DNA from 4 places in the Exiguobacterium sp. U13-1 genome. Region 2 is predicted to be linked to each of the others. Evidence: riboswitches for the same ligand, from Rfam matches in the RefSeq annotation. Region 2 holds a riboswitch; each other region holds the start of a gene.
The links. A riboswitch is a leader RNA that binds a small molecule or an ion and turns the genes downstream of it on or off. The one in region 2 is predicted to bind S-adenosylmethionine.
Positions count from the first base shown of each region.

Region 1: another riboswitch for S-adenosylmethionine. It lies ahead of ESP131_RS16020 (methionine ABC transporter ATP-binding protein); the one in region 2 lies ahead of ESP131_RS15025 (methionine ABC transporter ATP-binding protein).
Region 3: another riboswitch for S-adenosylmethionine. It lies ahead of ESP131_RS01065 (Na+/H+ antiporter NhaC family protein); the one in region 2 lies ahead of ESP131_RS15025 (methionine ABC transporter ATP-binding protein).
Region 4: another riboswitch for S-adenosylmethionine. It lies ahead of ESP131_RS01765 (LLM class flavin-dependent oxidoreductase); the one in region 2 lies ahead of ESP131_RS15025 (methionine ABC transporter ATP-binding protein).

Region 1 is NZ_CP015731.1:3,098,916-3,106,250, forward strand. Features, by position in the region: gene ESP131_RS15990 (RNA polymerase sigma factor) at 1-238, opposite strand, end outside; gene ESP131_RS15995 (metal-sensitive transcriptional regulator) at 465-728, shown strand; gene ESP131_RS16000 (SMP-30/gluconolactonase/LRE family protein) at 897-1,703, shown strand; gene ESP131_RS16005 (MBL fold metallo-hydrolase) at 1,830-2,558, shown strand; gene ESP131_RS16010 (alpha-glucosidase) at 2,631-4,241, opposite strand; gene ESP131_RS16015 (aminotransferase class I/II-fold pyridoxal phosphate-dependent enzyme) at 4,390-5,577, shown strand; SAM riboswitch class I at 5,640-5,745, shown strand; gene ESP131_RS16020 (methionine ABC transporter ATP-binding protein) at 5,830-6,843, shown strand; gene ESP131_RS16025 (methionine ABC transporter permease) at 6,833-7,335, shown strand, end outside.
Region 2 is NZ_CP015731.1:2,895,023-2,902,357, reverse strand. Features, by position in the region: gene ESP131_RS15045 (class I SAM-dependent methyltransferase) at 1-528, shown strand, start outside; gene ESP131_RS15040 (S-ribosylhomocysteine lyase) at 532-996, shown strand; gene ESP131_RS15035 (PLP-dependent cysteine synthase family protein) at 993-1,916, shown strand; gene ESP131_RS15030 (bifunctional cystathionine gamma-lyase/homocysteine desulfhydrase) at 1,909-3,075, shown strand; SAM riboswitch class I at 3,133-3,237, shown strand; gene ESP131_RS15025 (methionine ABC transporter ATP-binding protein) at 3,314-4,336, shown strand; gene ESP131_RS15020 (methionine ABC transporter permease) at 4,333-4,998, shown strand; gene ESP131_RS15015 (MetQ/NlpA family ABC transporter substrate-binding protein) at 5,031-5,864, shown strand; gene ESP131_RS15010 (MDR family MFS transporter) at 5,944-7,194, shown strand; gene sufC (Fe-S cluster assembly ATPase SufC) at 7,328-7,335, shown strand, end outside.
Region 3 is NZ_CP015731.1:189,781-197,115, forward strand. Features, by position in the region: gene ESP131_RS01035 (nicotinate phosphoribosyltransferase) at 1-443, shown strand, start outside; gene ESP131_RS01040 (hypothetical protein) at 490-816, opposite strand; gene ESP131_RS01045 (YwpF family protein) at 959-1,450, shown strand; gene ESP131_RS01050 (histidine phosphatase family protein) at 1,447-2,037, opposite strand; gene ESP131_RS01055 (alpha/beta hydrolase) at 2,055-3,044, opposite strand; gene ESP131_RS01060 (metal ABC transporter solute-binding protein, Zn/Mn family) at 3,215-4,228, shown strand; SAM riboswitch class I at 4,297-4,401, shown strand; gene ESP131_RS01065 (Na+/H+ antiporter NhaC family protein) at 4,483-5,793, shown strand; gene ESP131_RS01070 (hypothetical protein) at 5,837-6,040, opposite strand; gene ESP131_RS01075 (aldo/keto reductase) at 6,198-7,010, shown strand; gene ESP131_RS01080 (hypothetical protein) at 7,134-7,335, opposite strand, start outside.
Region 4 is NZ_CP015731.1:335,414-342,748, forward strand. Features, by position in the region: gene ESP131_RS01755 (SRPBCC family protein) at 1-148, opposite strand, end outside; gene ESP131_RS01760 (ATP-grasp domain-containing protein) at 225-1,172, opposite strand; gene ESP131_RS01765 (LLM class flavin-dependent oxidoreductase) at 1,169-2,227, opposite strand; SAM riboswitch class I at 2,303-2,405, opposite strand; gene ESP131_RS01770 (DUF975 family protein) at 2,519-3,157, opposite strand; gene ESP131_RS01775 (DUF2325 domain-containing protein) at 3,221-4,486, opposite strand; gene ESP131_RS01780 (DUF817 domain-containing protein) at 4,574-5,359, opposite strand; gene ESP131_RS01785 (YczE/YyaS/YitT family protein) at 5,511-6,176, shown strand; gene ESP131_RS01790 (MarR family winged helix-turn-helix transcriptional regulator) at 6,331-6,786, shown strand; gene ESP131_RS01795 (nitroreductase family protein) at 6,788-7,335, shown strand, end outside.

The DNA of each region.
Region 1 (7,335 bases), 200 kb from region 2:
GTGTAATCGTTAAAATCCACGATGAAAACTTTCCTTTTTGTGTATCAAAATCAACACGACCATTCCAAATCTTCATCCATACTTCTTGTATGACTTCTTCGGACAACCGGTCATTATTCGTAAAGCGATGGGCGAATGAGAACAACAGCCTCTCGTACTTATCGTACAATGTCTCGAGAGCTTGCTCATCACCGCTACGCATCAGATGATAAAGCGATTCATCGGATTGAGTGTGCATCCTTCTCCTCCTTCTGATGTCAGCCTTATCATATAGTATACGCAAGCTGACACCAAATCGTTTTCGATTTTATCAAATTTCTAAGTAAAAAACTTCACCACATCCATATTCCCTCATTCTATCAAAAATATAGCTTAAAATTCTGTTGAATTGACAGCGATACCGTAATGGGCATAGCATAAAGATACTACATGACGTCAGGTCAACGGGAATCGGAGGAATAATAATGGATTATGATCGGAAGATGAAGAACCGTGTTAGTCGGATCGAAGGACAGCTACGAGGCATTTTACGGATGATGGAAGAAGGGCAAGATTGCCGCGATGTCATCACCCAGCTTTCCGCTGCCCGTTCCGCGATTGACCGGACGATCGGCGTCGTCGTCAGTTCGAATCTAATTGAGTGCGTCAAGGACGCCGAACAAAATGGCGATGGACAAACCGAGGAACTCGTCAAGGAAGCGGTCAACTTGCTCGTTAAGAGCCGCTGATATAACGCTCGTAGGATAGTCTGCTTTGATAGCAGGCTATTTTTTTTAGACGTTTATTTAGTATACCAGCTGTTTGATCCAGGTTTGATTGCGCGTCAAAACAGGTATACTAAATTGTTATTATCTGGACTGCTCGTAAAAGGTGTCCACTTAGGAGGAAGAGTACTTATGACCGTTTCCCTATTCATTGATGTCGCATGTAAGACAGGCGAATCTCCTGTTTACGACGCAAAAACAAAGCGCTTTTATTTCGTTGATATTCCGAATCAACTTCTTTTTTCATATGACCTCGTCACAGAAGCGCTCAAACCGTATACGTTACCAAGCGCCATCACATCGATTGCCTTGACCGATGCACCGGATTTATTACGTGTCACGGCTGAACACGGATTCGGAACGTTTGATCTCAAAGAAGGACACTTGTCTCTTGAGCATCAACTGTCGTTACCCGATTCCGACCGAATGAACGACGGAAAGCTTGATCCGACCGGACAATATGTTGCCGGTAGCATTAATGAAGAAGACGGCAAGACCGCTGGATTGTTCCGTCTGCGTCACGATGGTTCCATCGATGTCTTGCACGAAGACTTAACGAACTCGAATGGACTCGTCTGGTCAGAAGATGGCAAGACGCTCTATCACATCGATACACCGACGAAAAAAGTCTATGCCTTTGACTACGCTCCAGACGCACCACTTTCGAATAAGCGTGTCGCCGTTGACCTTGAAGAGGAAGAAGGGTTCCCGGATGGTATGACGAAGGACGCGGAAGGTCACGCTTGGATCGCACATTATGCTGGATCATGCATCACCCGGTGGGATCTTGCGACAGGCGAAAAATTGGATCATGTCGACTTCCCAGTCGCAAATCCGACGTGTCCGATTTTCTATGAAGATCGATTGCTCGTCACGACCGCTGCTAATGGAGATGATGCACCACACGCTGGTGCCGTCTTCGCCGTAACATTTGAATAATTCGTAGAGGAGGGATCATCTTTTTAGAGGTGATGCCTCTTTTTCCACACAATTCGTCTAGACGCATCTAAAAAAACAGACGATACTAAAGAAGAAGACTATTCATTTTTTGAAGGAGTGAAGCCGATGCGTGTCACGACAATCGAACGTTTACACCAATTGCAGACGACCCCATCCTTTTTCCCGGTCAACTGCTACCTGTTTGAAGAAGTAGACAGTTTAACATTGATTGATGCCGGACTCGGAATCAACGCAAAGGCGCTCTATCACTACATTCGACAGCAAGAGAAACCACTCGGTGCAATCATCCTGACTCATGCGCACGCCGATCATGTCGGCTCACTTGATTTCCTGGCGAACGCCTTCCCACTCGCTGAAGTCTGTATCAGTTACCGAGATGCTGCATTGCTCAGCGGGGATGAGACGCTACGAGAAGGTGAAACGACACCCTTAAAAGGGGGCATTCCGAAAAACATCAAAACGCGACCGGATCGATTACTCGAGAGTGGTCAACAAGTCGGTAGTCTCAGTGTCATCGCCTCACCCGGCCATACACCTGGCTCAATCTCGCTTTGGCATGAAGGAAGCCGGACCTTGATCGCTGGAGATGCTTTTCAGACGCAAGGTGGACTTGCCGTCTCCGGTGATGTCCGTTGGCAATTCCCGTTCCCCGCACTCGCGACATGGGATCCGGACGTTGCCCTTCGCTCAGCTGATCAACTGACGGAACTGTCTCCAGATATTCTTGCCGTCGGACACGGTCCCCTCATTCTCGGACCGAGTTACGAGATGCGACAAGCCGTCGATCGATTCACTCAGGTCTTACAGACGAAAAAATCATCACCTTTCAAATAATATACGCATATGAAAAACATCCGCGAACGTGTTCCTGATATGTCGCGGATGTTTTTTCGTTCAACAGACGACTCACTTCTGTTCTGTAACAGTATAACGGTAGACGCGTGCTTCATAGGGACGCAAGATATCCGGGCTATCCGGATAGTTTGATACGAGCAATTTTTCATGTGGTAAAACGAGGGCAGTCTGCATCGGTTCATCATGCACGTTGAGGACGATCCGCCAGACCTCTCCCTCTAGTTCCCGCTCATAGATATAGAGATATGGATCATGGAGTGCTAAGTCTCGGTACGTACCGTAGACCATAATCGGATGATCCTTTCGCATCTGAATCAACGATCGGTAAAAAGCAAGCACGGACGATGGATCGGCTTCTGCCTGCGCGACATTGATGTCTGTATAATTCGGATTGACCGCTAACCATGGTTTCCCACTCGTAAAACCGGCTTCATGCGTGTCGTCCCACTGCATCGGCGTGCGGGAGTTATCGCGGGCGAGTAACTGCATCGATGAGAGTACGACCTCCGGGTCCTCTCCACCAGCAACGCGTTCTTCGTATCGATTGCGAAAGGCGACGTCTTGATAGAGCGATGGATCTGAGAAACGAATCCCCGTCATGCCGATTTCTTCTCCTTGGTACACGTACGGAATGCCAGGTAACGTATGCAACATCAAACCGAGTAATTTCGCACTCTCGACCCGGTACCGTTCACTGCCGAATCGCGTCACTTGTCGCGTATGATCATGGTTGTTGAGGAACTGTGAATTGACACCTAGTGGGTATAAGACGTCGTACCAGCGTTTCTGAATTTCCTTGAATCGTAAGAGATCCATTGCCTCCATGTCGTCCGCGATTTCGAAGTGAAACAGCGTCCGAAGTTCTTCTCGTTCTTCACTGACATATAACAGACCGTCTTCCGGACCAACGAACGGAATCTCACCGACTGTGAATAAATCTTTTCCCGCAAGGACGTTCGCATGCATCTCCTGCAGGAAGTCATGCACGCCTGGCTGATTTCCAAGGTACGATAGATCAAACGGATTGGCGACATCCTCGAACGACCGTTTTTTGATCAAGTTGATGACATCCATCCGGAAGCCGTCAATCCCTTGAGCGATCCACCAGTTCATCATATCGTAGATCGCTTGCCTCACAGCTGGGTGCTCCCAGTTTAAGTCTGGCTGTTCTTTTGCGAAGGAATGAAAATAATACTGCCCGCGCTCTTCACTCCACGTCCACGGGCTTGGCGCAAAGTAGGAGCGCCAATTGTTTGGAGGCGTATCTTTCGTGCCATCCTGCCAGATATACCAGTCTTCCTTATCGTTGATCCGCTCCCGCGACTGACGGAACCAGTCATGCTGGTCACTTGTATGGTTCACGACTAAATCGAGAATGACCTTCAATCCACGGGCATGAGCGGTCGTGATCAACTCCTGTAGATCTCCCATCGTTCCGGCTTTTTCCATGATCCCGTAATAATCGGCAATATCATAACCGTTATCGACGTCCGGTGAACGATAACATGGATTCAACCAGACGACATCGACACCTAGTGAAGCGATGTAATCAAGCTTGTCGATGACACCTCGCAAATCACCGATCCCATCCCCGTTCGAATCTTTAAAGCTACGCCAGTAGACTTGATAGACGACCGCCTCTTTCCAGTTAGCTCGCTTCATCTCCTCACTCCTCTCCCTACTCTTTATTCCCGCTCCACTTATCTGTACCTGTTTATCCGACAATTTTTTTGAATTTCGAAAAAGTTCTTTTCTTTTGACTGAATATTCGTTATCCTTGACGACAATACCACGAAGGAGGCATTCATCCATGAAACATTTCGCTCCATCCATCGCCATTGATCGGCTTCCTGCTCCCGTTTTCGCTGAGCTCGCAAACCGAATCGGTGCTGTAAAAGCTGCCGGACACGATGTCATCACACTTGGTCAAGGAACACCCGATCAAACGACGCCCGTACATATTCTCGATGCGTTAAAACAAGCCATCGACGAGCCAACGAACCTTCAATATCCACCGTTTCGTGGCCATGATTTTCTAAAACAAGCCGTCGCCAGCTTTTATGCGACTGAATTCGGCGTCACGATCGATCCGGCAACGGAAGTCGCGATTCTCCTCGGCAGTAAAGCCGGAATCGTCGCCTTACCGCAGACGATCGTCAACCCTGGAGAAGGTGTCATCGTCCCCGATCCAGGATACCCGGATTACCTGTCTGGCGCCGCACTTGCTGGCGCATTCCCGATTACGCTTCCGTTGCTCGAGAAAAACGGTTTCTTACCCGATTACGACTTACTTGATACGACGGATGTCGAGCGTGCCCGGATGTTGTTCCTCAACTACCCGAGTAATCCGACAGGCGCTACGGCGACGGCAGAAGCCTTCGAACAGACAGTCGCTTTCGCCGATGCCCATGATATCTGTGTCGTCCATGACTTAGCATACGGCGGCATCAGTTTCGATGGTCCGACGCGAAGTTTCCTGCAAACGGAAGGTGCAAAAGACGTCGGGATCGAGCTATTCTCACTCTCAAAACGCTTCAACATGTCAGGCTTCCGGATTGCCTTCGCAATCGGAAATTCGTCCGTCATCTCAAGCATCGAGACGTATCAGGAACATCTTTACGTCAGTGCCTTCACACCGATTCAACATGCTGCGACCGTCGCTCTGACGAGTGACCAGACATGTGTCCGTGAGTTAAGTAGCTTGTATGAAACACGACGTGATGCATTGTTCGCAAAACTTGATGCGATCGGTTGGAGTGGACCACGTCCGGGCGGTTCCTTCTTCGTCTGGCTGCCTGTTCCTGAAGGTTACACGTCCCAGAGCTTCACCGATCATCTGCTTGACGAAGCACATGTCGCCGTGACGCCTGGATCATTCTTCGGCGAATACGGTGAAGGCTACGTCCGGATCAGTCTGATTGCTGATGTCGAACGATTGGAAGAGGCCGTCGACCGAATCGGAACGCTCAACCTATTCCGGACACCTGTTGCGGAATAATTCAAAAAAAATATTTGACAGATGGGAATCATTTCCGTTAAAGTAAATCCCAACAGCATAACTACTTATCGAGAGCGACCGAGGGATTAGGCCCAACGACGTCCGGCAACCACCTATCAGGAACGGTGCCACATCCTACAGAATGGATTTCATTCTGAGAGATAAGTTACGAAATCTTACACTTTCGTCGCTTTTTTCTGGTTGCTCTGCTACTAGGAAAAAGCGACTTTTTTTGTACAAGGAGATGAGCGGATGATTGAATTCAAACAGATTACAAAACGGTTCGTCCGAGACCGGACTCCGATTTTCGCATTACGAGATGTTGATTTGACGATTCAAAAAGGAGAAATCTTCGGGATCATCGGTGAATCCGGTGCCGGTAAAAGTACATTGCTTCGCCTGATCAACGGGCTCGAGCACCCGACACAAGGAACCGTCAAGGTCGACGGTGTCTCGCTCGGCGGGATGTCAAAAGCGGACTTACGTCAACTTCGTTTGCGGACAGGGATGATTTTTCAACATTTCCAATTGATCCAGTCGCGCAACGTCGCGGATAACATCGCTTTTGCACTCAAGGCTGCTGGCGTCAAACGAGCAGATTTCCCGGAGCGCATTCGCGAACTCGTCTCGCTCGTCGGACTTGAAGGATTTGAGACGAACTTCCCGAGTCAATTAAGCGGTGGGCAGAAACAGCGCGTTGGGATTGCCCGGGCACTCGCAAACAATCCGACCGTTTTGTTATGTGATGAAGCGACATCAGCTCTTGACCCGGTCACGACGCTTCAGATTCTTGATTTGTTAAAAGATTTGAATGAACGACTCGGATTGACGATCGTCCTCATCACGCATGAAATCGATGTCGTCAAACAGATTTGTCATCGTGTCGCCGTCATGTCGCAAGGGGAAGTCGTCGAAGTCGCCTCTACCTATGACTTGTTCAGCCAAGCCAAACATCCGGTGACGCAACATTATGTCGACACGGCGTTACAAATCGAGCTACCGGAACGCATCTTACAAGCGACACCGGGAAAAATCATCCGCTTGCAGTTCACAGGCGAGAAGACCGGCGAGAGTACGTTATCAGAAGCAATCCGCCGTTACGATATCTCAGTCAGCATCTTGCACGGCAAGGTCGACTACATTCAAGACGTCGCCTTCGGTGTCCTGATTGTCAGCTTGACGGGATCATCCGACCAAATCGCTCCTGCCCTCGACTGGCTCGCGACGGAACTTCACGCACTCGAGGTGATTCAGGATGTGGCTTGATCGTATTCAAACGATGTTACCTGAGCTCTTGAAGGCACTCGGCGAGACAGCATGGATGGTCGGAATTTCACTCGCCTTCGCATTGGTCGTCGGGATTCCGCTCGGGATTCTCTTGTTCGTCACCGACCGCGGATTATTTTTTCAAAACCTTGCCGTCCGACGTGTTCTTGATTTCGTCGTCAACATCGTCCGGTCGCTACCGTTCATCATCTTGCTAGTTGCCCTCATTCCGTTAACGAAGTTCTTGCTCGACAATACGATTGGTCCGACGGCAGCATCCGTCAGCCTCAGTGTCGCAGCGATTCCGTTTCTCGCGCGACTCGTCGAAACATCACTACGTGAGATTCCGCCCGGTTTGATTGAAGCAGCGGAAGCGTGCGGGGCAAAACCATTACGAATCATCGTCAGCGTCCTTTTACCGGAAGCACTTCCCGGCATCATTCAAGGCATCACATTAACGACGATCAGTCTGATCGGCTTCTCGGCGATGGC
Region 2 (7,335 bases):
TTGGATACAGTAGCGGATAAAGCGCAGTCGCCGGTCATTGAATTCGGAGCAGGCACAGGGAACCTGACACAACGTCTTCTGGCACGTCACGACGCCGTACTCGCCGTCGAACCAAGTCCGGAAATGCGGGCGATCCTGAAGGAAAAGATTCCATCGCTTGATGTACAGGATGGTCACTTCCTCTCGTTCGAAGCGAAGGAAGCACGCAGTTTCGTCTCCACGTATGCGTTTCATCATCTAACGGATGAGGAAAAGGGAGAAGCAATCGAACTGATGGCATCACATTTACCGGCAGACGGAAAAATCGTCTACGCGGATACGATGTTCGTCTCAGAAGAGGCACGCTTGCAAACGATACGCGAAGCACGTGCTCAAGGGTTCGATGCGTTAGCGGAAGATCTCGAACGCGAGTTCTACCCTTTGATTCCAGTCATGGAAGAATTGTTTACAGCACGGGGATTCACTGTTAAATTTATACAATACAATCACTTCGTCTGGCTCGTAGAAGCCGAGAAAATGGGGGAATAAATCATGGCACTTCAAAAAATGAACGTCGAAAGCTTTAACCTGGATCACACGAAAGTCAAAGCACCTTATATCCGCGTCGCGGGTTATAAAGAAGGTAAAGTCGACCAAGTCGTCAAATACGATATCCGTTTCACGCAACCAAACGTTGAGCAAATGCCGATGCGTGCGATGCACACACTCGAGCACTTACTTGCTGAAAACATCCGCAACTACTCGGATGATGTCATTGATGTCTCGCCAATGGGATGCCAAACAGGTTTCTACATGGCGATGATGAACTTCGACTCGGTCGAAAAAATGAGCGAACTCGTTGAGAAAACATTGAATGACGTCCTCGCAGCAGAAGAGATTCCAGCGCAAAACGAAGTCCAATGTGGATTTGCGAGCGCACATGACCTCAAAGGAGCGAAGCACTATGCCGAGAAAATGCTTGCCGGTCGTGATGAATGGGACATCGTCTTCGGATGATCGCGAACAACGTCCGCGACCTCGTCGGAAACACACCACTCTACGAGATCACTTCATTCGATTTGCCTGCTGGTACGCGCATTTTGGCGAAGCTCGAATGGATGAACCCTGGGGGCAGCGTCAAAGACCGCCTTGGCATTCAACTCGTTGATGCAGCAATCGAAAACGGACATGTGACACCAGGCGGTACGATCATCGAGCCGACAGCCGGGAATACCGGCATCGGCTTGGCGCTCGCCGCTAAAAAATACGATCTCCAAGTCATCTGTGTCGTTCCGGAAAAATTCAGTCAGGAAAAGCAGACGTTGATGCGGGCACTCGGCGCAACCGTCGTCAACACGCCAACTGAACTCGATATGCAAGGGGCGATCGACCGGGCAAAAGAACTCGGTCAGGAAATTCCGAACAGTTACGTTCCGTTACAATTCGAAAACGAAGAGAACCCAGTCACGTATCAGCGGACACTCGGTCCTGAGCTGATTGCGGACTTGCCGCACATCGACTGGTTCGTTGCCGGTTGTGGTTCAGGTGGTACGTTCGCCGGAACAGCGGACTTCTTAAAACAACGTCTCGGTACAAAAGCAGCAATCGTCGAACCGGAAGGCTCCGTCTTAAACGGTGGTCCAGCCGGTCCGCACAAGACGGAAGGCATTGGAACAGCAAAATGGCCAAGTCTCGTTCCGCGTGAACTCGTTGACGAGATTCATACGATTTCTGACCGTGATGCGTTTGATGCGGTCCATACACTCGCCGCTCGCGAAGGATTACTCGTTGGTAGTTCAGCAGGTGCAGCGCTCGTTGCTGCGCTTGATATCGCAAAGCGTCACCCCGGCAGTACGATCGTCACCGTCTTCGCAGACAGTGCCGAACGCTATTTAAGCCAACAAATCTTTGAAAAGGTGGACGAAACTCATGCGTAAGAAGACAGCATTGATTCATGGAGGAACAGGTGTCGACCGGGCAACAGGAGCCGTCACACCACCGATCTATCAAACAAGCACATACAAGCAGGATAAAATCGGTCAACTCAAGGACGGATATGAATACTCACGAACAGCGAACCCGACACGGACGAGCATCGAACGATTGATTGCAGATCTTGAAGGCGGCGCACGTGGTTTTGCCTTCGGTTCTGGGATGGCAGCAATCCATGCCGTCTTCCATTTGCTTGAGTCTGGTGATCACATCGTCATGACAGATGACGTCTATGGTGGTACGTTCCGCTTGATGCAACGCGTCTTACCGAAGTTCAACATCCAAGTGACATTCGTCGATACGACGGACCTTGCAGCGACGGAAGCAGCGATTCAAGACAACACGAAGATCGTTTACGTTGAAACACCGACGAACCCGTTGTTGAAAGTAACGGACATCGAAGCAATCGCAACAATCGCAAAACGTCACGATCTTAAACTCGTCGTCGACAACACGTTCGCGACACCATATCATCAACAACCACTCGCACTCGGTGCAGACATCGTCTTGCACAGTGCGACAAAATACATCGGCGGACACTCGGACGTCGTCGCTGGACTTGTCGTCGTCAAAGATGATGCGCTCGGCGAAGAGATGCACTTCATCCAAAACTCGACAGGCGGCGTGCTTGGACCGCAAGACAGCTTCTTGCTCGTCCGTGGTCTTCGTACACTCGGTATCCGGATGGATGCGATCGAAGAGACAGCACATGATCTCGTCGCGTTCTTACAAGCGCAAGATATCGTCTCGAACATCTTCTACCCAGGACTTGCATCGCATCCTGGTCACGAGATCCAAGCGAAACAAGCGACTGGATTTGGTGGGATGATCAGCTTTGATGTCGGTTCAGCAGCGAACGCAGAAAAACTCGTCGAGGCGACACATTTCTTCACACTTGCTGAGAGTCTTGGTGCCGTCGAGAGTCTGATTTCGGTTCCGGCACGGATGACGCACGCGTCGATCCCGGCAGAACGTCGGGCAGAACTCGGCATCACGGACGGTCTCGTCCGGATTTCAGTTGGACTTGAGGATGCGGAAGATTTGAAAGAAGACTTAACACGTGCTTTCACGTTCCTCGAAAAAGTTTCTGAAAAAACTGTTTGACAACAAAAATAACCCCTGCTAATATTCAGAATATATTCTACAAACTTAATACCGAAACTCTTATCGAGAGTGGTGGAGGGACTGGCCCGATGAAACCCGGCAACCGCGGATCTAATCCGAAGTGGTGCTAATTCCAGCAGACAAAAGTCTGGGAGATGAGAGCAAATGGTTTTGTGTACTGAAAAGTGCGCGCGTTTGCTCTAAAACGCGCGCACTTTTTTATTTAGGAGGGACAGTAGTGATTCGTTTACAAGACGTAGGAAAGATTTATCGCTCAAAGCGCGGAGCAGTCGAAGCCGTCGCGAATGTTGATCTGACAATCGAGCGCGGCGAAATTTTTGGAATAATCGGTTATTCCGGAGCAGGGAAATCGACCCTGATCCGATTACTGAATATGCTCGAAGCACCAACGAGTGGTTCGATCCAAATCGATGGTGTCGAAATGACATCACTGAAACCAAAAGAATTACGAGGCGTCCGCAAGAATGTCTCAATGGTATTCCAGCACTTCAACTTACTTTGGTCACGAACAGTCGAGGAGAACATCATGTTCCCGCTCGAACTCGGTGGCTTTCCAAAAGCTCGCCGCAAGGAACGGGTTGCGGAACTGATTCAACTCGTTGGTCTTGACGGACGAGAAAAAGCTTACCCATCGCAATTATCCGGCGGTCAAAAGCAACGTGTTGGTATCGCTCGGGCACTGGCATCGAACCCAGACGTTCTCTTATGTGACGAGGCAACCAGTGCACTCGACCCGAAGACGACGGACTCGATCCTTGAATTACTCGTCGACATCAACCAGAAACTGAAACTGACGATCGTCTTGATCACACACGAGATGCACGTCATTCAAAAAATCTGTCACCGGGTCGCCGTCATGGAAGCCGGTAAAATCGTTGAGCAAGGTCCGGTCGCGGAAGTCTTCCGTCACCCGAAACAAGCGATGACGAAAGAATTCGTCAAACAATTGACGTCGCCGTCAGAAAACGAGTTAACGTTCGCGAAACTACGCGAACGGTACCCAACCGGTAAAATCGTTCAGTTGACGTTCGTCGGATCGACAGCGGAAAGCCCGATCCTCGCGGAAGTCATGAAGGATTCACCGGTCCTGTTCAATATCATCGGCGGAAACGTCGGTCAATCACAGGAAGGGGCACTCGGTACACTGTTCATTCAGTTGATTGGGGAAACAGAAGCAACACAAGCGGTCATCACGAAGCTTCAAGCCAGTGATGTTGAAGTGGAGGTGGATCACCGATGATTTCATTCTTTGACAACCTAGACTGGGACATGGTGTGGGAAGCGACAGGCAGTACCGTCTATATGACGGCAATCGCTGGGGTTTCGACATTCGTTCTCGGTTTGATCATTGGTCTATTATTGTATGCAACAAACGAAGAGTTATTATTCAAGAATCGGGCGTTTTATTCAATCTTGAGCTTGGTCGTCAACGTTTTCCGTTCGATTCCGTTCATCATCTTACTGATCTTATTGATTCCATTCACGACAGCAATCGTCGGTTCGTTCCTCGGACCAACGGCAGCATTACCGGCACTGATCTTCGGTGCTGCACCGTTCTACGGTCGGATGGTTGAACTCGCGTTACGCGAAGTCGATAAAGGTGTCATCGAGGCAGCTGAATCGATGGGCGCGACGAAGTTCCAGATCATCTATAAAGTCTTAATCCCGGAAGCGTTGCCTGCCATCGTTTCTGGTATCACGGTCACACTCGTCTCACTTGTCGGTTATACGGCAATGGCCGGAGTAGTCGGCGGAGGTGGACTTGGGGACATGGCCTTCATCGAAGGATTCCAGCGTTCTCAAAACGATGTCATCGTCATTGCGACACTCTTAATCTTAGCGATCGTCTTCGTCATCCAAATCATTGGTGACTTGCTGATCCGTGCAATCGATAAACGTTAATTCAAATTTTATTCATATTGGAGGAATCATTCATGAAAGTTTGGAAAAAATTCGTAGGTACTGCCGCTGTATCCGTTTTAGCAATCAGCCTTGCTGCATGTGGTGAAAAATCATCAGGATCAGGTAGCGACGACAAAACACTCGTCGTTGGTGCATCAAACGTACCGCACGCTGAGATTCTTGAGCACGTTAAAAAAGAATACGAAGCAAAAGGTTACAAGCTTGAAATCAAGAAGTTCCAAGATTACGTACTTCCGAACAAAGCGCTCGCTTCAAAAGAAATCGATGCAAACTACTTCCAGCACGTACCGTATCTCGAGCAACAAGAGAAAGAAAACAAATCATATAAGTTCGCGAACGCAGGTGGCGTTCACGTTGAACCACTCGGTATCTACTCGAAGAAATACAAGTCACTCGATAAGTTGCCAAACGGTGCAACGATCCTGACGAGCTCAAACGTCGCGGAACGCGGTCGTGTCTTGACGTTCCTTCAAAACGAAGGATTGATTAAACTCAAAGACGGTAAAACGACAGATGCACAACTCGGTGATATCGCGGAGAACCCGAAGAAACTCAAGTTCAAGACGAACATCGAAGCATCACTTCTTCCGCAAGCCTACAAAAACAATGAAGGCGACGCCGTCCTCATCAACACGAACTATGCGATCGATAACGGTCTGAACCCGTTGAAAGATGCGATCGCATCAGAAGATGAGTCGTCACCATACGTCAACATCATCGTCACACGTGACGGCGATGAGAAAGACAAGCGTGTCACAGCACTTCTTGACGTTCTGCACGAGAAGAAAAACCAAGATTGGATCCTCGACAAGTACAAAGGTGCGGTCGTTCCAGTCAGCAAATAAGTTCACCGAAACCGGCATCCTTCCTATATAATGGAAGGATGCTTTTCATTTGTCTGAAACAGGGGTTAGGGGGAATCATATGCAACGCATTCGTCAACTGCATCCGTTGACACTCGGGGTCTTGTTTGGAACGTTTTTCTCGCGTCTCGGAACATTCATCACGATGCCGTTCTTCGCCATCTACATGACGACCGTCCTGAAGTTTGACCCGATCGATGTCGGCTGGGTCCTCAGTATCTCAGCGATCGCGAGTCTCGTCATGAGCTTCATCGGTGGTACATTGTCGGACCGGTATGGACGACGGGCGATGATGCTCGCCGGAACGATTGGGTTTGCGATCGTCTTCATCGCACTGGCACAAGTCGAGACATTTTGGGCGTTCTTTATCCTCAGTGCCTTGAATGGTGTCTGTCGCTCGATTTTTGAGCCATCCGCTCGTGCCTTGATCAGTGATACGACGGACGAAGCGAACCGATTGTTCGTCTTCAATATCCGTTACGCGATGATCAACATCGCAGCAGCGATCGGGCCGGGAATCGCCTTACTGCTGAGTGCGGGGAACACGTCCGCGACGTTTTACATCACGGCGTTCGTCTATATCGTATACGGGGTGATGATTGGATTCTTATTCAAACGCCATCCGATCACCGAGACGCACGGTGGCAAGAAGGTCTCGTTCGGAGCGACGGTTCGTCTGTTACGGACGGACATCGCCTTTACACTCGCACTCGCCGGCATTATCTTCGGGGTCTTTGGTTACAGCCAGTTCAACTCGACCTTGCCACAGTTCTTGACGGAGACGTCACTGCTTGAAGGCGGAAAGACACTCTATGCGATCTTGATCACGATCAATGCGATCACCGTCTTGATCGTCCAATATCCGATCATGAAGTTCGGTGTCAAAACGTCACCGCTCGTCTCGATCACGACCGGGATTGCGACAGTTGCGATCGGATTGTTCATCATCGGTAATGTGAGTTCAATTTGGCTGATGGTTGTCGCGATGGTTATCTTCACGTGCGGGGAAGTCATGATGTTCACGATGACCGACATCTTGACCGATCGGTTTGCCAAACCGGAATTACGGGGCAGTTATTTCGGGGCGATGGGCTTGACGTCGATCGGACAATCCATCGGTCCGATCGCTGGAGGACATTTGTTAAGTTTATATGGAGCGGACCGTCCGTTACCGATTTTCGGGATATTAGCGGGCTTGACATTATTCGGAATACCACTACTCTTACTGTCACAACGGATTCATCGGGGTTCGACGATCGAGGAACTGGAGGAACCGGTGAAACTTTCGAATGATTCTCAACAAAACGCATGATTTTGAGAAAAATCAGCGAGCGATGACGCTTGAATAATACGCCATGTTTCTTTAAGATTAGAATGATACTAAATTAGTAACGCTCGTGTTCTGAATCGTCAGTCACGAAATGAATAGATGGAGGGATTCTAACATGAAGGC
Region 3 (7,335 bases), 500 kb from region 2:
TAGATGGCGAGCTCGCACCCGTCATTAAAGTATCCTCGTCAAAAGCCAAGACGACGACGCCTCACATCAAGGAAGTCTATCGCATCATCGATCCGGTGACGGATAAGTTCAAAGGGGACTACGTGACGTTGATGGACGAAGATCCGTCGACACTTGAAGCTGTCGACCTCATCGACGTCCGGGACCCATCGTTCCGAAATCGCATCGAACAGTTCAAGGTCGAGCGGTTACTTGAACCAATTTTCAAAGATGGAGAACTGGTCTATACGGTCCCAACGATTGAAGAAAGTCGCCACTTCCACGAAACACAGATCGGTCGTCTCTGGGAAGAGTACAAACGGCTGCGTTTGCCAGAGATTTATGCTGTCACATTCAGCGATCGTCTCTGGAAGCTCAAACTCGACATGATTCGGGATACCCGCCTGGCGAGTGGTTTAAAATAAGACACCAAAAAGCGCCGTTCCTCCTCAGGAAGAACGGCGCTTTTTCTCATGTTAATCCTGCTTCGTTTCCGACAGGTGTCATTTCTGTTGGCGCTTGTTCCATCTTCTTACGAAAGTACCACGCGAAGCCGAGTGCACCTCCGATGAAGACGATATACGTGATGCGTTGACCGAATTCAGCTAAGGAATCCGCGTAGAAAATACTGATTAAATGATCACTTCCACTAATGAGTAGCAAACAGGCAATCAGGAGCGCAATGCGATATGCAAGCGTCGGGCGGTCTGTCGGTTCAGCATGCCAATACATGATGATATGGTGGGCAAGTAGAACGATACCCAGGATTCCTAATATTCCAATGAGTACTTGCGGCATAATGAACGATCCTCCTGTTTAGTAGTATCTAGTCTTATTTAAACATAGTTCATACGAATTTCGTCAGGAAAAGTTTCCCGTCCCCCATTCCTCACGGTATACTGTAGGAAAATCGTAATCGATCAAGGGAGGGCATTTTTTCATGAAAACCTTTAAGTTATGCACGTTACGCATTTTAATGGACGAATCAGGACGTGATACGACGATTCCCGTCGCCATTCAGGACGGATTGACGGTCAGTACCGAACAGACGGCACAGTGGGTTGCAGAAATCGTCGTTCCTCCGATGGATCAGCCGATCGTCGATGAATTGTTCACAAAACATTTACGTGCTTTGATTGAAATCACGATCTCACGACCTGATAATGATCCTGCCGCGATGATCGTCACGCCCCTTGAACGGACTGCCTTAAGCGAACACGTCTCGTATGTCTTCACGGGTAAGATGGTCATGATGAAGAATGATTTATCTGAATCAATCCTACGCGAAGTCGTCGAAGATGGATTCGCTGGCGAAGAACTCGTCCAAGAATATAAGGATCGTCGTTCGAAGCGCGGCGCGCATATTACGAGCATTGCAAAGGAAACGTTCAAGCAGTATCTAGCAGAACACCCGAAAGCGCCAGTCTCTTAAGGTTTTTCGACCTCGTCCGTGATGTGATCCGCTACGTTGATTCGATCAATCGTATAGTGATCCGTATATTGGACATAATTCGCACACGCATTTTTCAAAGGTGTCCGGTAACTGAACGTTGCATCAATCGATGATAAAGCTGCCTTAATCGTATGCGAGTGACAGACGATCAAGATCCGTTTGCCCGCATGCATGCGTGTCACTTCCTGTAGCGCCTCGAACACGCGATCCTGGATGTCTTGTTCCGTTTCGAGACCTGGCACAAGTGTCGTATCGTTCGCTTGAACGGCCTCGTAAATCGCTGCGACCGGTTCACCAGAGGCGGCACCGAATTCGCGTTCGACAAGTCGCTCGTCTGTCGCCGTAATCGTCAAACCAACAGCACGCCCGATGATTTCCGCTGTCTCAACAGCACGGGACAACGGACTTGCTAATAAGATATCCCATTTTTCATTCGCTAGATAAGCGGCGCTGAGTTCCGCTTGTCTTCTTCCTGTTGCATTCAACGGTATATCTTCTCTTCCTTGAATCCGTTCGTTTAAGTTCCAATCCGTCTGACCATGCCGCACTAAACAAATTTCAGTCATGTCTCTGTCTCCCTCATTTAAGAAATATGACTGATTGTATCATGTTTTCCATTCGGAAGTTGTCGCGGTGGCAACAGTAGCACCTGACAGGTGAAACGTTCAATTCGTTCGAGCAATCGCTCGATCTTCAATGGATTTTCCGTCTGAGCAAAACTGGCAAGCGAATGGGTACCGTTCGGAAAAGAAAATAAACGGACATCAGCTCCGACATCGGCTCCTTTTTCGACGAAATGGAGTGCTTGCGAAAAGGGAACGATTGGATCTTTTTTGCCATGCAAGAGCATGATCGGTGGGGCATCCGAAGATAGGTGTGTGACCGGTGAGACGTGTGTCATCAGCTTGCGCCATTCTTCCCGTCCACCCTTATAGAACTTAATGTGGGCGATCCAAGTCTGAATGAAATTAAACAATAAAAAATTCGTCGGCGGATATAAAGCGATGACACCACTGATCAATGGCATGTGGCGTTCATCACGCTCTCCGACAAAAGCAGTTGGGGCAAGTGCCGTTGTCAACATGAGTGCGGCTCCGGCAGAGTCTCCCCATACCATCATCCGTCCTCTTAAGATACGAAGGTCCTCTGCTTCCTTGTTCAAAAAACATAACGCATCCCGTACATCCTCGAGGTTATCCGGAAAATAACTGCCCTCTTCGAACAAACGATAATCGATGCTACAGACGGCAACTCCGAGTTCAAGTAGGCGGTCGACGATTGGACTAAAGCAGAACATATCGTCCCGTTCTCCACGAACGAATGCACCACCGTGTGCGTAGATGGCAATTGGAAATGGTCCTTCCCCCAGCGGATAATAGAGATCGAGCTGTAAGGTGCGGTCCCCCACCTGTTTATAGATGAGTGTCCGCGGTGCAAGTTGTTTTTCTGTGAGTGGCAAGGCGGGTTCGGTCCACCGAAGTAATGCACCGTAATTGTTCCAGATGCTCGCTCCCGCTGCTGCTGTCGTCAATAATGCAGCTCCCCCCATTAGCCATGCAGTTTCACGTTTCACTTGATCACCTCCAAAAAGACGTGCCAGTTTCTTCACTTTATTATCCTTCTACCCCGTTTTAAAAGATGTCGAACGTCTCGGTATTCCTACTTGACGCTTCACCAGCGTTCCGCTATAGTGAGAAAGTCCAAATCGGAATAGTTACGTTTTAATAATGGAGGTATCATATAATGAAAAAAATCATTCCTGCTTTAACGGTCGCCTTCGCAAGTGCAAGTATCCTCGCCGCTTGCGGTTCGAATACCGATTCATCGACTTCAGATAAAACCCAGACAGAAGTCTATACATCGACGTTCGCGACGGCTGCTATTGCCCGCGAAATCGGTGGTGATCAAGTCGACGTCAAGATGATCGTCCCACCTGGAGCCGATCCTCACTCTTACGAACCAACGTCAAAACAACTCACTGAGATTGCTAAGGGAGACTTGTTCCTTTTGACAGGTACGACACTCGAGCCGTATTCGAAAAAAATCCAGGAGAGCCTAAAAGGCACGGATGTCCGCTTCGTCGAGACGAGTAAGGACGTCAACTTACTGGAATCGGATGCTACACTCCATGCACATGAAGAAGAAGGGCATAGTGAAGACGAACACGCTCACGAAGAAGAAAAGCATGATGATCATGCAACGGATGAACATGCGCATGAAGAAGAAGGTCATGAACACGGAAAATACGATCCACACGTCTGGCTCGATCCTGTCAACGCAAAAGCAATGGCACGCTCGATTACAACTGCCTTATCAAAAGAAGTACCAAAAGACAAAGCAACATTCGAGAAAAACTTAAAAGCGTTCGATCAGCAAGCTGATGAATTGGACGAACAATTCAAACAAGCGGTCGCTGACGGATCGAAAAAAGAACTTCTCGTCACACATGCCGCATACGGTTACCTCGCAGAACGATATGGTTTCACGCAACTACCGATTGCGGGTATCTCGCTGTCAGATGAACCGTCACAAAAGCAACTGGCTGCTTTAGTGAAAGAAGCACGGATGCATGATTTGAAATACGTCGCGTTCGAAGAGACGGTCTCACCAAAGGTCGCACGTGTCATCCAAAAAGAAATTGGAGCTGAATCCGTGACGATCCATAATCTAGAGTCAGTCACGAAGACGCAACAAAACAGCTCTTATTTTAAATTGATGGAAGAAAACGTCCAGACGTTAAAACAAGCACTTCAGTAAAGTACAGTTGACACGCGTTACTCAATGCGGTACGGTAAGAAACGTGTTTTAGACAATTGAATGACTTCTTTTTATCGCGAGAAACGGAGGGACTGGCCCAATGATGTTTCGGCAGCGGACGATTTAATTCGTACTGTGCCAAATCCAGCAAGCGAAAGCTTGAGAGATAAGAAGAGCGTCTTTATTTCATAAAGACCTCCTTCTTTCTTGCGAAGGGGTCTTTTTTTGTATCTTTGAGAAACGAGGTGTCAACAATGAATGAAACGATCACGCCTAACAAATGGGCATTGCTTCCTCTCGTCGTATTCCTGGTCCTCTTCATCGGAGCCGGGATCTTCTATGACGACTTTTACAAATTTCCGATCCTTATCGCCGCATTGATCGCTTTGATTTTTGCTGCAATCACGACGAAAGGATCCATCAATCAAACGGTCGAACGAATCGCAACGGGTGCCGGAAATCCCGATATCATGATCATGGTCTTCATCTTCTTATTAGCCGGTACGTTTTCTGGAACGGCAGAAGCAATCGGTGCCATCGATGCGACCGTCAATGCTGCTTTGACGTTCCTACCTCCGTCATTACTGATGAGTGGTCTGTTCATCATCGCTGCCTTCATCTCGATGGCAATGGGAACATCGACTGGAACGATTGCTGCACTCGCGCCGATCGCCTTCGGTATTCATGAAGCGACAGGCATCAACGTTGCGATCGCAGCGGCTGCTGTCGTTGGTGGATCGATGTTCGGCGATAACTTGTCGTTCATCTCAGATACGACGATTGCTGCCGTCCGTACCCAAAAAACGAACATGCGCGATAAATTCCGGACGAACTTCATGATCGTCCTACCGGCTGCTATTTTGACGGTCATCCTACTCGCATTCGTTTCTGGTTCTGGTGACGTCGTCGAAGCAAAAGCATTTGAATTCTACAAGTTGATTCCATATCTTGCTGTCATCGTCCTTGCACTATTTGGCGTCAATGTCATCCTTGTCTTAATTGGTGGTACGTTACTCACCGGCATCATCGGTATGATTGATGGTAGTTTCGGCTTGAGTGGCTTCGTCCTCTCGATGTCTGAAGGAATGATGGGCATGGCGGAAATCTCCATTTTGACGCTCCTCATGGGTGGTCTCGTCAGCTTGATCACGTTCAACGGTGGAATTGCTTACTTGAAAGAGACGCTGACACGCAAGATTTCACAGCGTCGCGGTGCCGAATTCAGTATGGCGGCACTCGTCAGTGCAACGAATCTTGCGACAGCAAACAATACGATCTCGATTCTCGTCGCTGGACCACTGGCAGCTGAAATCGCCGATACGTATGAAGTCGATCGCAAGAAATCAGCGAGTATCCTTGATATCTTCTCTTGTGGGATTCAAGGCATCATTCCGTATGGAGCACAACTATTGATTGCAGCAGAATTGACGAAAACGGCTTCTCCTGAACTGATTCCGTATCTGTTCTATCCATTCCTCCTCTTCGTCTGTGGATCAATCGCCATCTTCTTCGGCTTGCCACGCATGAAGAAGACAGCGACGAAGCAAGAAAAAATTTCTTCGTAACCATAAAACAGGTCCAATCGCGTCGACGATTGGACCTGTTTTATTATTTTTTCTGCTTCGCTTGTCGTTCTAAGATGAAGTAAGCAATTGCCGGAAGCGGGAATTGAACAAGTCCAGCGCCTCCCCAAACCCATGGATTACGTCCTGATTTTCGCGCACTAAGAAATAGACCCACTGCCTGCGTTACTAACAAGGCGCCAATACTAAGCCAAGTACATTTGGATAACTTTTTATTCTTTTGAGCCATCTTTTCTCCCCCTCTTTTAACACACGATTAAATCTCATGGTTCTTTTCTATTTTACCGTATTTTATTCCTCCATGAGCATGGAAACGGACGTCTTCGTTCGTTCATGCTAAACTAAACGAGCAAATCTAAACTACGTTTTATGAGGAGGAGTAACACATGCAATACGCAAAACTTTCAAACGGTATTACGATTCCCCAAATCGGATTCGGTGTCTGGCAAGTAGACGAAGAAACAGAAGCACCAGCTGCTGTCGCTGAAGCACTACGTGTCGGCTATCGTCATATCGATACGGCTGCTGTCTATAAAAACGAGCGCGGTGTCGCAAAAGGAATCAAGGAAAGCGGCGTGAAACGTGAGGATCTCTTCTTAACGTCAAAAGTCTGGAACGATGATATTCGTGCCGGTCGGACGAAGGAAGCATTCGCAGAATCGCTCGAACGTCTCGAAACAGATTATCTTGACCTTTATCTCATCCACTGGCCGGTCGAAGGCTATATCGAAGCGTGGAAAGCAATGGTTGAACTGTATGAAGCAGGCAAGATCAAAGCGATCGGTGTCTCGAACTTCAAAGAACATCACCTCGATACATTGGCAGAAGAGGGCTTGATGGCACCAATGATCAACCAAGTCGAGTTGCATCCACAATTACCACAACATGAACTGCATGAATACTTGCAAGATCACAACATCCAAGTCGAAGCATGGAGCCCACTCATGCAAGGGAAATTCCTCGAAATCAACGACTTCAAGGAAATCGCAGAGAAGCACGGCAAGACACCTTCACAAGTCGTCTTACGTTGGCATCTCGACAACGGCATCGTCGCTCTTCCAAAATCCGTTACACCAGAACGCATTGCGGAAAACTTCGACGTCTTTGATTTCCAACTCGATGCCGATGATCTTGAGAAAATTGACCGTCTGGCAACGGATGTCCGCCTCGGACCGGATCCGGACGAAATCGATTTTTAATCTGACGATTCACGTAAAAGAGAACGTCTTCCATATGAAGTCGTCTTGATTCATCTGAACGACGAGAGACCCGTTTCCAGTCTACGACTTGGAAGCGGGTCTCTTTTTTATGATTTTAGCTGATCAGACATAATAAATTAAAATCGTATCTTCCGCTTCTTCTGCCTTTTGAAAATAGGCGCGTAAATCGGCGAACTGTTCCCAGACATCCTCGAATTCGCCCGGTGTTCCGGCTTCATCATGAATCGAAGCGAGTGCCCGTTGATCAAAATTCCGCATCACCTCAGCCGAGATGATGAGGAGTGGCAAGGGAAGAATGCCGACG
Region 4 (7,335 bases), 650 kb from region 2:
ACGTCGAACCGACCACACCCGGTTTTCGTTCGATTACCTCGTGCTGGACGACGTTTGGAATCAAACGCTGCAATCGCGTGTGATCAAACAAGTGCCATGCTTCCTCAATCGGAATATCGAGCTGTCGTTCTTCTCTCCACGTAATCATAGATCCGCCCCCTTTTCTATAGAAATACCCTGTCATCCGGTCTTGTAACGTCCGGTGACAGGGCGGGAGCAGATTCTTATTTTACTGTGCTTGTTTCAAGGGCTGCACCGAGGAACTTGGCCAGTTCGAGCATACCGTAGCGTCCTGCAGCTGCCTCAGCATCCGAATTATAGTTCGTATTCGTATTGACGTCATACGTATAGATCGTACCTGACGCATCCTTGATGAACTCGATGCCTGCGACCGCAATCTGGTTCGCTTGGAGGAAGGCTTCATACTTTTGGATGATCGGATCATCGAAGCCTTCAACAATTTGGAACTTCATCGGCGTTTGCGGTGCTTCTTCACCAACTGGGCAAAACAGGTCGTCAATCACACACGCATCCGCTGGGCAAAGTTCGAATCCTTCCGACGTATCGACTTGGACCGCGTAGACGAATTTTCCACCCACGAACTCACAGCGCGTGATATACGGTTCTGGTGCTTGGATGTACTCTTGAATCAACGTGATGCCATCGACTGGTTCGTCAAATGTCGGACCATCGAGGTAGGCTTCAAGTGCTTCAATTGAGTGGAATAACTGGACGCCGAGACCTTTCCCGGCACGGTTGTGTTTCGTGATGAATGACGAAACGCCGATCTCTTTTGCCGCTTGCACGATTTGATCACGTCCGACTGCAGCCGTCGTCTTTGGTACACGGATGCCTGCTTTACGTAGTGCTGTATACTGATTGACTTTGCTGACTTCAAGGCGGAGCGCACGCGTTCCGTTGAAGACGGTCCGGTCGTGTTCTTCTAACCAAGCAAGGACCCCTTCCGTCAACTCCGGCGCGTAACGGTGCCCGCGTGTATGCGAAGAGGCACTCATCCGGCTGTAAAAGACGCCTTCTGGCGGTAGTTCATCGAGTGGAACGATTCCTTCATTTAGATGCCACTCTTCATACGGTAACTCAAGTTCTTCGAGACGTTTGATGAGATGGTCCGTCCATTCTTGGTTTTCGTGGAGAATATGAATTTTTGTCATGATTGTTGACCTACCTTTCGTTTCGCTTCGACCAGTGGCATTACGTCACGAGCAAAGCGTTCCATTTCTTCGAGTTGTGGTGAGAATTGTAACAAGAGTAACGTGACACCGACGGCTTCGAACGCTAGAATGCGTTCCGCAATTTGTTCTGGTGTTCCGATCAAGTTCGGTCTTAGACCACGGTTCGAGACGGAATAATCGTTTCGCTCGACCTGTTGCTCCAGTTGCGATTTACTGATGAAATCCTGATAACCGGCATAACCGGCGCTGTCTTCCTTGACGTCCGTAATGCGTTGCCACTCAAGAAGCGCTTCTTCTTCCGTATCCCGACAAATGATGTAGGCAGCAAGACCGAAACTCTCGAGCGGTGCGTGTCCCGTCGATTCCCGGCGTACTTTCATATCGTTGATTTTATGGGCTACTTCTTCGACCGTGCCCCCGTGCATGACATAAGCGTCACAGTGTTCGACGATTGTCCGCTTTCCAGCTTCACTCTCTCCACCAGCGTAGAGCTTGATGCCTGGACGCTGGACGGGCTTCGGATGAAGTTCCGCCTGCTCGATCGTGTAGTGATTACCGGAGAAGCTATACGGTGACGCATCTGCCCATAATCCTTTCATGACCGTGACGAATTCTTCCGTCCGAGCATAGCGTTCATCGTGTGCTGTGAAGATACCGTTGTATTGTTTGGCTTCCTCTGCCCACCACGCCGAAACGACGTTGAGCGTAAAGCGTCCACCACTCAACTGATCGATGTTTGCCGCCATCTTCGCCGTCGTCGCTGGATTATGGAACCCAGGACGAACCGCTGTCATGATTTCTAAGCGTTCTGTCGTTGCAGCAATCGCAGCTGCCGTCGTCCATGCCTCAAGACTCGGTTCCTTGATGCCTTTGATGTCGTTCAAGTTCAATTCCGCGATCAACGTCGTCGAGAAGCCGATCCGTTCTGCTGTTTGTGCGACTTGTTTTGCATAATCGAATGTCGGTGGCATCTGTTCATCCTCGACGTTACGTAACCATCCCCCAAAAATCGGTAACCAAAAACCATACTCCACTCCATCGTCCCCCTTATCATAAAAAAAACGCTCTTTTCGAAGTTCGAAAAGAGCGACGGTATCTTGTCCTGTCCGCTCTTATCTTCAGAAGGTATCCCTTCCTGGAAGTAGCACCTTCCGCCACAGCGGGGTTGCTGAAGTGTCTTCGGGCCAGTCCCTCGACTTCTCTAGATAAGATGTGTTGCATTCATCGTACAAAATTCACTGAACTAAAGCAACCATTAAACCGTCTTTTCCAATCGGAATTATTTCGAGCATAAAAAAATCCCGACGTAGTGTCGGGATCCGGTATTAATATGGTGCGACGAAATCTGATGTCTGCTCTGGTGCTTGTTCACCACGAACACGATCATAGAACTTGGCTAGTGTGACGCTGAAGTATGGTCCGACCCACAGGATAGCAAGACCAAGAGTAACGATCACGAGTAATGCCCAACCAATGAATGATAGGAAGAGTAAGAATGCTTCCATCTTATGACCGTCCATGAGTTGACGCGAGCGTGTGATTGCCTCGAGGATACCAATCGACGGTTCATCCCGAAGGATGTAGAACGTCAACAAGTAAGAGAACGATTTGATGATCCCTGGAATGATCAAGAGCAACGTCCAAAGTGCGATGAAAATGAATTGAACGATTGCGAGCCCGACCACTTTCAGGAACATCCCGTATGGCTCAAATAGACCTGTCACTTTCGCTTCTTCTCCACGAGCAATCGACATGGCAATCCATGTCCAACCGACTCCTAATGGAATCAGTAAAATCGATACTAACATTACGACGAGATCCATGCTATTTGACGGCTCATCGATATCCGATCCAAATAAGTTAGGAACACCCTGAATGATACTAAACAGCAGGAATGCTAGGACTGCAAATCCCCAACGACCGCTGAGCGACTCCTTCGCTGCTTTTTTTAATTGAGATGACATGAGTAAGGTCCTCCTTGAAAAATAAGTTCTCACCTTACTTTACGGTCGAATTCTTCTAATGTTTCACTCTTTTTTCAATAATTTCCCGTCTCGTTGCTGGTTGAGCCAAGCACGCTCAAGTTGTCGTTCACACGCTGTATATAGCGATCGTCGACCGTCGAGGCGTTCCATCGCGAACGGAATACCATGTTTTTTCGCCTGTGCAATGACATGTGCACTCGCCGCATGAGAGACACGGCTCGTCACGACGACGATGGCATCCGTCTTTTTGGAGAGACAAGCAATCTTTTTCGCAGACTGTGCGTCTCCTGCGAGATGAATCAATTCGATTCCTGTTGGCGCAAAGAACTCACGATAAACAGCCGTTTGTTGTTCGTTTCCAACGATGACGAGGCGCATACCTGTGAAGCGCGTGAAATCAAGCGGTGTCTTATCGACGAAATCCATCAATTGTCCAGGTACAGCTGTCGTCACGATTGGTTCGATCTTTCGCTCTTTTTGAACACGAATGCGCTGCTGCACTTTTTTAGCCTTCGGAACCGTTTGTCGTTTCATTTTTCGTGCATACCGATTTGACTTTTTCGTTGTCACAGGCGTCTTCACTACCGGTTGCTTGACCTCAGATGGACGGTTTGATGATGTGTTGACGATCGGCTCTTCATACGTGAACGGATGTTTCCAAGCAATCGTTAGTGTATCTTTCCGTCCGCGCCACATGGCGAGATCGACGAGTTGTCCTGCTTCTAGTCGGAAATAGCGCATGTCTTCTACTGGTACGACATAATAAAACGGTCTGTCCGACTCATCTTGCAGTGGACCATTCACCGTTTCCTCAATGATTCCATGTGCCTTGACGATGGCTTGTTCAAACACGACACGTTCCGGATTTTCTCTCATTCGCTCCGTCGAGACGACGGCTTCAACACGGCACATCGTTTTTTGATCATCCTGATGATCGACACGGATCCGAACTTCCATGCCGTGCTCGAGATTCCAATCGCGGACGTCTCGTTCTGAAATATGACTGCCGGACCACTCTAGTAAAGTACCGCCTTTTAATCCCCGCTGAAACGTATAGGCATAACGTTGCTTGCGTACTGGCTCGATCGGTACTTGTGGTGGCATTACGACGGTCTGCTTCTCTCGTTTCACTTCGTCGATGACTAGTGTTTCTTGAACATCGCGCGGTGCATAATACGCTGACATCTTGACCCATTCGTCGATTCCGTTCACTTCGTCGAGCCAGAGTTGCCAATCTTCATACCGCTCCACGACTGCTAATTTCATCTGTACCAATTCAGTTGCTCGTTCCAACACCTGTTGCATCATCCGTAACCACTTCCTTTGCGTTTTTTTCACTATAGCAACGAAAAAACGTGGAAGTAGTTCAAAAAAATAACCGGGTTGTTTTTTTATTTAGGTACGTTGCTGAATTTCCACAGCCGGATCCTGACGCTTATATTTTGCAACGATGACAATTAAAACCGTGATGATCACAAGCAGGAACCAAGAAGACAATTTTCCAAGATCAACGACTGCCCAGCCTCCTTCTTGATGCGGATAGACCCAGCCTTTAAAGAACGTCACGATATTCTCTGCAATCCAAATGAAAAAGGCGATCAGTAAAAAGGACAGGACGAGCGGCATCCGGTAGATCGTCTGCTCGATCGTAAAATGAACCCAAGACTTATAGAAGACAAGGACGACGAGGACCATCAATAGCCAGCGTGCATCGAAGATCCAGTGGTGGGTGAAGAAGTTGAGATAGACGAGACTGCCGACGCTAATCGCAAGCCACGGGGGAGGAAATGCTATGAATCGTAATTGAAATCGCCGAAACGCCTGGCAGACATAGCTCGCGACGCTTGCATACATGAATCCTGCATATAAGGGAACACCAGCCACTTTCGTCAAAGCGTCTTCCGGATAACTCCAAGACCCGACGTTCACCTTGAACAGTTCAAGTGCTAGACCGATGACGTGAAACAATAAGATCAGTTTGAATTCTTCCATCGTTTCATAACGCGTGACGAGTAAGACGATTTGGATGAGAATACACCAGAGCAACAGGAGATCGTATCGAGCAACCGGTTCAGTAGGAAGATAACGTGAAAGAGCAAGCGCTGCGAAAATCATCACGGGAAAGACGCAACAGACGGCTTCTATATATGTAAAACGAATCAGGTGCCGGATCGCTTTCATTCTATCCCTCCTTTTTCTTCAGTATACGTTTCTCTTTTGACCTTCCCCTCCTTCTTAAGATGGAAAAAACGGAAAATTTCGTCTTTCTTCTTCCACTTTCCTCATGATACAGTTAACGAATCAATTATTTTTAAGAAATGAGGTGCCAGACATGACGCGTCATCGCGCTTCCTGGTTGTTACGCGCTACGTTAAAGTGGGGACTCTTCCTACTCGGTTTATTTTTACTCGCTCTTGGCTCATCGATGATGATCACGGCTGAACTCGGTGTCTCGACGTGGGACGTGTTGCATCTCGGTCTTCAAAAGAAGACACCACTATCCGTCGGAACGATCATCTTGCTTGTTGGTCTCTTACTCGTGTTCGTTAAATACGCGTTAGACCGTGTCACACCGCAAATCGGAACGCTCGTCAACGCGATTTTCGTCGGTGTCTTCATGAATCTTGTTCTTGGTTCTCATCTCTTACCGTCTTTTGAATCGATCTGGTTGAATACACTCTGGCTGATTTTCGGCATCTTTATCATTGGAATGGGCGCTGGTCTGTATGTCGCTGTCGGATACGGGGCCGGTCCACGCGATGGGTTGACATTGACACTTGCAGAGCGCTTTGGAACGTCGATTCGTCTGATGCGGACGATCATGGAAGTTACGGCATGCGGCATTGGCTGGTTGCTTGGGGGACCTGTTTTCTTCGGTACGATCCTCTCGATTTTCTTAATCGGACCGTTCCTGCAATTTTGGTTGTTCTATTTCCGCCGGATCATTGCAGCGATTGATGCAAAAGGACTTTCAGCGTCTGAACGCCATATTAGTTAAGTCGCCTGACTCGATATCATTCTGCGTGAATGATATCTTTTTTTATGTCAGAAGCAGATAAGTTGCGTCACCAAAATAAACACGTTATATTCGTTTACATATCAATCTTTGATACGTCAAAGGTTTCTTCGAACGAAGGGAAGGATGTGATGGATTGAGTATTTCCTGCAACGAAAAAGGACGTTTGATCTATGCACTCGTCTCCGTCAATAAGACGATTGCTCAAAAATTCGATCTCTGTACGGATGGTTTCAGTCAGACGCGAATGGATCTACTTGCTCAACTACAAGTCGATCAAACGATCAGTCAAAAAGAATTGCAAAAACGCGTCAATGTCGATCACGCGGCGGTGACCCGTCACCTCAAACACCTAGAATCGACCGGGATGATTGCTCGTGAGCGTTCAGCCGCTGACAATCGGGTGATTCTTGTTTCCTTAACGGAACAAGGGGCGACGCGCATCGCACGATTACGCGAACAAAAAGATGAGTTCCTCGAGAACTTACTCGAAGGATTCTCCGCTGAAGAACAACGGACGTTAGCTGAGATGATTCAACGCATCGAAGCGAACGCCGACACATTACCTAAATTAAAAGAGGAGTCGATTTAATATGGCAACGCAAACTCAAACAGACTTCATGGAAATCGTCAAAGGACGCCGTTCGATTCGTAACTACGATACAGACGTGAAGATCTCAAAAGAAGAAATGACACAAATCCTTGAAGAAGCAACACTCGCACCTTCTTCCGTCAACATGCAACCATGGCGTTTCCTCGTCATCGATAGCGAAGAAGGTAAAGCAACACTTGCACCACTCGCGAAATTCAACCAAGTTCAAGTCGAGACATCTTCTGCTGTCATCGCCGTCTTCGGCGACATGAACGCTGTTGATCAACTCGAGAACATCTACGATACAGCTGTTGCAAAAGGACTCATGCCACAAGAAGTACGCGATCGCCAAGTACCAGCGATCCAAGGGATGTACAGCAGTGTATCGGCGAACGATTTGAAAGACAGCATCTTGATCGACTCGGGTCTCGTCTCGATGCAATTGATGCTAGTCGCTCGTGCACACGGTTATGATACAAACCCAATCGGTGGTTACGAGAAAGATCAAATCGCGGAAGCATTCGGTCTTGAAAAAGAACGCTATGTACC